Regions from separate parts of the Devosia sp. BK genome, predicted to be linked through region 1. Evidence: riboswitches for the same ligand, from Rfam matches in the RefSeq annotation. Region 1 holds a riboswitch; the other holds the start of a gene.
The links. A riboswitch is a leader RNA that binds a small molecule or an ion and turns the genes downstream of it on or off. The one in region 1 is predicted to bind cobalamin.
Positions count from the first base shown of each region.

Region 1 (4,311 bases):
TCGCGACTCCCTGACCCGGCTGATCTATGGCGGTCGCGTATCGCTCGCTGTCGGTCTTGCGGGCGCAATCATTGCGACGATAGCCGGGACTTTGGTGGGCGCGCTCTCAGGTTTTTACCGTGGCTGGACCGACGCGCTCTTGATGCGGCTGACCGACGTGATGTTGTCGATCCCGACTTTGCCGCTTGTGCTGCTGCTGTCCGGGCTCTTTCGTCCCAGTCCGCCTCTCCTTGTCGCCATCGTCGGCATGCTGATCTGGATGGGTACGGCGCGTTTAGTGCGGAGCCAGTTTCTGGCGCTTCGTGAGCGCGAATTCGTCGAGGCGGCCCGCGCCTTGGGGGCAGGGGGCGCGCGCCTCATGTTCCGCCATATCCTGCCCAATGCCATCGGCCCTATCACCGTATCGGCCACCCTGGCCGTAGGCAGCGCCATCATGCTGGAATCGGCGCTGAGCTTTTTGGGCTTCGGTATCCAGCCGCCGGTGCCGACCTGGGGGAACCTGCTCAACAGCGCCAGTTCCTATCTCAGCGTCGCGCCTTGGCTAGCCATTCCCCCGGGGCTGTTGATCCTTTGCACGGTGCTGGCCGTGAATTTCCTTGGCGATGGTCTCCGCGACGCCATGGAGCCGAAGGAATAATCTCTATCTCGAAGAAAACGGTGACATCAGTTGGATCAAGCACGCCTGATTGACCTGCAAAGCCGCTATATAGTCGACCAAGGCCCCAAGCCTCTGGCGCGCGGCAAGGCAGTGGCGAGCACCGGCAATCCGATCGTCACCGAAACCGTGATGAAAGTCCTGGCCGGTGGTGGCAATGCTGCAGACGCCGCCATCGCCGGAGCCTTGGTGCAAGCGGCAGTTGAACCCCACCTGACGAGCCATGCGGGCATGGTCTCGTTTCTCTATTGGGACGCCAAAACCAAGCGCGCCTCTCAGTTGAATTCACTCGGCACCTTGCCGCACGACCTAGCGCCATTCCGGCCGATCAACGGCGTCGGCGGTTGGGCGCGGGAGGGCGCGCCGGGACCGCAAGCAGCCATTCCTGGTTTTATGCCCGGACTTGGCGCCATGCACGATCGCTTTGGCACGCGACCATGGTCTGAATTGTGCCAGGATGCCATTCGCTGGGCGGAGGAAGGGCATCCTGTCTCCTCTTTCGAATATGGCGTCAACGTCTTCGCCGCTCCCTTTTCGACCTATTTCGAAGAAGGCCGCGCCGTCTTCATGCCCGATGGCTATCTGCCACCCGTCGGCAGCATCACGCGAAATCCCTCTTTGGCAAAGACGCTTCGGACTTTGGCGGAGGAGGGTCCAACCTACTTTACGGAAGGCCAATGGGCGCGTGATTTCGTGGCGGTCGGCAACGCCCTCGGCTGGCCGGCGCGGCTCGACCATATGACCGCCAACCCGCCGCGCTGGCAGGAGCCATTGAGTTTTAGTCATCGCGGCAATGAGATTGTCAGTCTGGCCCCGCCGGAGCGTCAGGCGGTGTTCTGCTCGCTGGTGCTGGGCGTGCTCGAGGAGGCGGGCATTGCCCAGATGGAGCCATTTGGCGCCGATTATCTCTTCTATATGAGCCACGCGCTCCGTCTGGCCGAACAGGCATGCGGCTTCCTTCATGACCCGCAATATTTCGGCGAGGGCGCCGCCGCCATCACGGACCCGGCCTATCACCGCTCGCTGGCCCAACTGATCCAGGCCAGCCGGCCCAAGGTCGACCTGACCGACCATGTGCGGTTGACCACAGGCGCCGCCGCCTTTGCGGCGTCCGGTTGGAACAGCGCCAAGTCCAAGGCGCCGGTCGGCAGTTGTGAAATTTCGATCGTCGATGCCGAAGGCAATTGGCTTCAAATGATGAACACGGTGCAATCGGGTGGCATCCCCGGCATGGCTGTCGGCGGCGTTGCCATGATGGGATCGCACGAGCAGACGTCGATGAACGCGCACTTTTCCAATTGGCGCACCCCCGGCGCCCGCATGCGCAACATCTTGGGCAATACCTTCGTCATGAAGGATGGCGCGCCTTGGCTGGCGCTCGGCACGCCAGGCAATGTCTACGCGACAGTGGCGCAGATGCTCGTCAATATCCTCGACTTCGGCATGACGCCCGATGCGGCGTCTGATGCCCCGCGCATGCTGCCGCTCGAGGACAATTATGCGCTCACGATCGAAAGTCGCTTGGCACCAGAAGCCGTCCTAGGCGTCACCGCCCTCGGCCTCCATCTCACGCCCATGCCGGCATGGGACTGGAATATGGGCTCCTTCCAGATGTGCTGGCGCAGCGATGCCGGCCTCATGGCATCGGCCGATTTCAGGCGCACCGGCACCGCTGCGTCTTTGATCTAGCGGAAGACTGGCCTTGGTCGCGCACCGAGCGGCGCGACCGTCGCTATTAGCTTCACGACCAAAATCTCTTTATCGAGATAGCTTTAGCTTCAACGCGAGCAAGGGGCTCGCGTCATGCTGCTTCACGCTTTGCAAACCTGAAACCACTCACCTTATGGATTAAAGATATAAACATATCTTTATACGGTATTGACTCGCAATGGCTTCTGCCGGAATGTGCAGAGGCCAAGGTTCTCCGGTCGCCGCTTGCGATGTGCCGGAGCTAAGAGGGAAGCCGGTGCCCCGAAAGGTCGGGAATGCCGGCGCTGCCCCCGCAACTGTAAGCGGCGAGCTGAAGTCCACCATGTCACTGGGGTCAGACCTGGGAAGACGGGCAACGGCGATGACCCGCGAGCCAGGAGACCTGCCTCGGCGAAATAACGTCCACGGGCGGGGTGTCCTGGTGTGCCGTAGTGATGGTCGCGAGCGCGGCCCGTTTCGCTATGTGCTTGCCTCGGCCTTGCCCCCAACAAACTGGGGCTTGTCATGTCTCAAATGCAAAATCCGCCGGCATGTTTGGCGTGCCACCAACGAATGCCAGGTCTGCTCGACGTCCCGATGATGCGCGCGGGCGAAACGTCATGCGCCACTTCCAACCCTGCTGACTGACACCAAGACCGATAAGAGACGGCGACCGCTCCATGACCAAAGACCTGACTTTCGCAATCAAGACCGTTGCTTTCAACGAGGACTATCAGCCCGCTGAAAACACGCGCGTCACCACCAACTTCGCCAATCTCGCTCGCGGCGAAAGGCGGCAGGAGAATCTGCGCAATGCGCTGAGGATGATCGACAATCGATTCAACGCCTTGGCGTATTGGGATAACCCCAAAGCTGACCGCTACACCGTCGAACTCGACATCGTCACGGTCGAGTTGACGATCGGTGCCGAAGGAAAGAGCGCCTCGTTCCCCCTCATCGAAATCCTTAAGTCGACCATTCTGGACAAGAGGACGAATGAGCGCGTCGATGGGATCGTCGGCAATAACTTCTCGTCCTATGTTCGCGACTACGATTTCAGCGTCGTGTTGCCCGAGCACAATAAGGGACAGGCCAAATTCAACATTCCGGAGAGCTTTGGCGATCTCCATGGCAAGCTATTCAAGGCATTTCTGAACTCGGACATCTACCGCGCAAATTTCGGCAAGCCGCCGGTTATCTGCATCAGTGCCTCAAGCAGCAAAGTCTATCACCGCACCGAAAATCAGCACCCGGTTATGGGCGTCGAGTACCGTCAGGACGAGTTCTCGTCGACTGATCAGTACTTCGCCAAAATGGGGCTCAAGGTTCGCTACTTCATGCCGCCCGATAGCGTGGCGCCGCTCGCGTTCTACCATGTGGGCGATCTCTTGGGTGACTACACCAATCTGGAATTGATCAGCACCATCAGCACGATGGAGACGTTCCAGAAAATCTACCGGCCCGAGATCTATAACGCCAATTCGGCTGCCGGAGCTCTCTATCAGCCCGACCTGAAGCACCAGGACTATTCCGTGACGCGGGTGATCTATGACCGCGACGAACGTAGCCGCCTCGCCGTCGAGCAGGGCAAGTTCGCCGAAGAGCATTTTATCAAGCCCTATAAGAGCGTGCTCGACCAGTGGTGCGCCAGCTACGCGTCCTGAACAGTTAAAAGAACAGAAGATCGAGCATCATGAACAAACTCCTCCCCACCTCGACGGCTGGTAGCCTGCCCAAACCCTCTTGGTTGGCCCAGCCTGAAAAGCTCTGGTCGCCCTGGAAACTGGACGGCGAAGAACTCGTCGAGGGTAAGCAGGACGCGCTGCGCCTATCCCTCACCGATCAACAACAGGCAGGCATCGATATCGTCAGCGACGGCGAACAAACGCGCCAGCATTTCGTCACGACCTTCATCGAGCATCTCGATGGCGTCGATTTCGAAAAGCGCGAAACCGTGCGCATTCGCG
Region 1 covers NZ_JAIMBX010000001.1:1,800,455-1,804,765, reverse strand. Annotated here, with positions in the region: gene DevBK_RS08830 (ABC transporter permease) at 1-637, shown strand, start outside; gene DevBK_RS08825 (gamma-glutamyltransferase) at 668-2,344, shown strand; cobalamin riboswitch at 2,556-2,770, shown strand; gene DevBK_RS08820 (DUF1852 domain-containing protein) at 3,025-4,008, shown strand; gene DevBK_RS08815 (methionine synthase) at 4,038-4,311, shown strand, end outside.

Region 2 (4,311 bases), on a different contig from region 1:
GCGGGTGCTGGTGCCGAGCAGATTGACGACCGTGCTCGGTGCAAAGCCCTGCGTCTGGATCTGGTTTTCGAGCGTCTGGTTGAAATAGGTCGCATCGAGAACAACCACACCGTCAAGCAGGCTCTGCTCGACCCCAATATCCCAGCCAAAGCTCGATTCCGGCACCAGACCGGGATTGGGAATGAACAGGGCAGGATTGAAGCCGAACTGTTCGTAGAAGGTCGGATTGGTCGAACCGGTCCCGAGCGAAGCGTGGAGGCGCGTTCCGGTATCCGGAACCTGCCATGCGCCGCTGAGGCTATAGGTGGTGACGTCGGCAAAGCCTTCGTTGAAATCGTGGCGCAGGGCTGCGGTAAGGAAAACCTGATCGAAATAGGTGCCGCGATATTCCCCGACGAGCGAATTGGTGACGCGCTTCTGCACATCGAGCTTGGTCGGCACGAGTTGCTGGAAGGTTTCGTAGACCACATCATAGCCGAGGGTAACGGTATGCGTGCTGTCGAGGAAATCCGGCGTGTCGAAGTTGCGACCGACTTGATAAGACGCTTTGTAACGATCGTTGGTATTGAGCGAAGCGCCAAACTGATCGTTGGCGCCGCGCTCGATCGTGCCGGCGCTGACGCGGGCATTTTGAAACCAAAGGCCATCTTCGCTCACCCAGCCAAGACCAAGAGCGCCGGAAAGCTCCTTGATGGTGGCGGTATCCGGAGTGTCCTGAACGATCCCGGAAAAATCCTGGCCATCAGCGTACGCATCGATGCGCGCATAACGGATGCTGCCATCAAGGGTAAGCTGCGGCGTGATATCGGCGGCAAACCGACCATTGGCATCGATATGATTGGCTCCGTCGAGCTCGGTGCCAAACGAGGAGACATTGAAGCCGTTGGTGTGCCGCATGGTCAGCGAACCCGAAATGTCGAAATTGTCCTGGCCATAGGCCAGCGACCCGCTTGTCATCTTCGTGCCGTCTGTGCCCGTTTCACCCGCCAGAGTGCCGTGCAAACCGTCCTCGGATACCGATTTCGTCACGATATTGATAACGCCCGCCATGGCATTGGCGCCCCAGAACGCGCTTTGCGGCCCACGCAGAATTTCGATGCGTTCGACATTGGTCATCGCCAGGCGCGCAAAGTCGAATTCCCCGTCCGAGTTTTCGCTGACCGGCACGCCATCGATCAGTACGAGCACATGATTGGCTTCGGCGCCACGGACACGGATCTGCGTCTTGTTGCCGAATGAGCCCGTGCGCGACACCGCAAACCCCGGCACCTGACGCAGCACGTCCGCGATATAGGGCGTGCCGCTCAATGCGATCTGATCACCATCGATCACGGTATAGGACCGCCCGATTTCATTCTCTTCAAACGGGGTCAGGCCACCGGCATTGATGACGAGCTTGGGGAGGATCGTTTCCTGAGCCGTAACGGGAAGGGCTATCGCCAGAGTGGCAGTCAGCAGGGCGATGGACGAGGTGAGCGACTTGAAACGCATAGGGCGTGGCTTTCGAGGTGGCGCGACGGCTCAGGCGGAAGCGTGAATGCTTCCCGCGCATGAGGCGCACAGAGATTGAAATGAGGTGGGGCGTGCGGCCGGATTAGCGGCGCGACGGCATCGGGGGACGATCGCTCATCGTCTGTCTTGTCCTCCGCCCGATCCGCCCGATCAGCCTGAAATGAATCCGCTTCCATGGCAGGTCTCCTGGCTCGCGGATCAAGCCGACGTTTCGCCTTCCCAGCCCAAAAGCCAGTGGACACTGAAACGTCGTCTCCGCTTACAGTTGCGGGGGCAGCGTCGGACTGGGGATCGCTCCTTGACCGGCTTCCCTATTATCCCCTTGCGAGGACCATGGACGGGCCGAAAATGAACAAAGCCTTAATTCAAGTCAACGACGTAAGGCCGTTCGCGAGGGGCTATCCACAGTGTCGCCTTAATCGATCGTGATCGCGCGATTGAACACGCGCTGGTAGCCCGGCAGTTTTTCTGGATAGAGGATCGAGATCAGATCCAGCAGCACCAGATCGGGGCGCATGGTGCCCAGTTCGTAGAACTGCACGCCGCCATTCGGCCCCTTCAATGCATCGGGTATCCATACCTCTCCTGCCTGGGCCGCGGGCAGCGCGGCGAGGCGGGGATTTTCTGCCGCGATATCGGCAAGGCTGCGATAGGTCATTGCCGCCTGGATCCAGACACTTGCCTCCCGCGCGCGGGTCACAAGTTGTTCGAGGTCATGGATTTCGAAGCTACCGGTGCTGGTATTATCAGCAAAGATATAGCGTCCGCCTGCATCGGCAATGAGCTGCGCAATGAATGACTTGCCGCCCGCCGCAAAGAACACGCCACCGAACGCCTGTCCGCTGAGGACAAACGGCTTATCGTCTTCCGCAACTCCTGAGACCAATGCCTCCGCTGCTGCATATCGCTTTGCGACCTCTGCAAAGCTCTCGTCGGCCTTGGCTTCGGCATTGAAGAAAAGCCCCATGAACTTGACCCATTCGGCCCGGCCGAGCGGCGATGTGTCCTGCCAGTCGGCAAAGTTGACGACGGCAATGCCTGTCGCTGCGAGCCGCTGAATTTCGGCCTCGCCACTCCCGCCCGCCATGAACACGTCGGGCCGCGCCGCCACCACGGCCTCGATATCGACGACCCCCGAGGTTTCGTATTCGACCACCCCGGCTGTTTCCATCTGCGCAATGACTTCCGGCGTCGCGATGAAATCTCGCCGGGCTACTCCGGTCAGCGCCTTCAATCCGCCGACGGTGACAAGCGCAGGAGCCTGTGCCGTGCTGCCTGAAAACAGCGACTGAACCGGCACGCTAATCCGCGGCACATTGGCCATGTCCGGTCCGAGGTCCGGGCTTGGCGTGCCGCATTGCACCAGCACATAGTGCTCGGGTTGACCGCCCGGATAGGGCCGGTCGACGGTGACGATTTTGTAATTCCCAAAATACGCGACGGAGAAATTGTCCGAAAATTCGATCTGCGACTTGGCTGCAAAATAGTCCTGCCCCGCCTCGTAAGCGGTAGCGCAGCCCTTCGCGTCGAGCGCAGGCGCCGCCATCGATGGCAACACACTGAAAAGGGCAAGGAGCATGCCGAGAAAAACTCGATTGGAAATCACTGGACGCTTTCTCCCGTTCGCCGAGCAAAGCGGGCAAGGTCTGCAAAGCTCTGTCCCTCCGCCTGCGTGCCGTTTCCTTCTGCCGTCCATCCTTGTTCTCCGACGGTCACGATCAACTCGGCCATGCGCGCATCCGAGGGCGCAAATCCCTCCCGTTCGAGAACTGAACGCGCAAAATCTACTCGGCCTGCAAAACCGGAAACGAAGGCGCGACCGCGAGGATGCGTTCTGATCCTGAAGCTTTGATCGGTTACCGAAAAGGTAACGTTTGGCCCCGAAAACACCGCCGCAAAGGTGTCATCGGCAAGCAGGTCTTCCGGCGCACCGATATGCACGTGGCGCTTGCCATCGATCAACCAGATCGTGTCGGCGGTGCGCAGCGACAGGTCGAGATCATGGCTCGAAAGAATGACCGCAATATTTTGATCGCGCGCCAAATGGCGGAGCATGGCGACCATCTCGACACGCCCTGATACGTCAAGAAATGCCGATGGTTCATCGAGCAACAGAACGGATGGCTTTTGTGCGAGAGCCCGCGCGATCATGAAGCGCTGGCGTTCGCCGTCCGACAATTCGTTGATATCGCGATGTGCCAGATGCGCTGCGCCGACGGAGACAATAGCCTCCCGTACAATCTCTCGATCCGCCTCGCCCAACTGTCCCGCCCAATTCACGTGCGGGTATCGGCCGAGCTCGACCAGCCGAAAAGCCGGCATGGCGCCGATGTTGATGCGCTCTGTGAGCACGACCCCAACGTGCCGGGCCAGCTCGGCAGGTGACATTCGGGCGGTATCACTTCCTGCGATAGCAACGGTTCCGGAGAGCGGCCGCAGGGCCCGCGCCAGGGTCCGCATCAGTGTCGATTTTCCCACTCCGTTGGGACCCAATAGACAAACCATCTCGCTAGGTTGGACGGTCAGGTTGAGCCCGGTCAGAACCGTGCGCTTGTCGCGCCGACGGCCATAGCCGACCGCGAGATCCCTTGCCTCAAGCAGCGCCGTCATCCGACAAAGCCCCCGTTTCGGGCGCGGAGGATCACGAGAACGACGACCGGCGAGCCGATCAGTGCCGTCACTGCATTGAGTGGCAAGACGCCGAATTGGCTTGGCAGCAACGAAATCAATTGCGCGAGGAGGGCGAGGAGAGCGCCAAGCATGATCGAGGCTGGTACCAGAACGCGGTGGTCGGAGGAT
Region 2 covers NZ_JAIMBX010000003.1:597,386-601,696, forward strand. Annotated here, with positions in the region: gene DevBK_RS18405 (TonB-dependent receptor plug domain-containing protein) at 1-1,491, opposite strand, end outside; cobalamin riboswitch at 1,671-1,863, opposite strand; gene DevBK_RS18410 (ABC transporter substrate-binding protein) at 1,928-3,118, opposite strand; gene DevBK_RS18415 (ABC transporter ATP-binding protein) at 3,115-4,122, opposite strand; gene DevBK_RS18420 (iron ABC transporter permease) at 4,119-4,311, opposite strand, start outside.
Region 2: linked by a shared signal. The riboswitch ahead of DevBK_RS18405 (TonB-dependent receptor plug domain-containing protein) and the one ahead of DevBK_RS08820 (DUF1852 domain-containing protein) in region 1 are both predicted to bind cobalamin.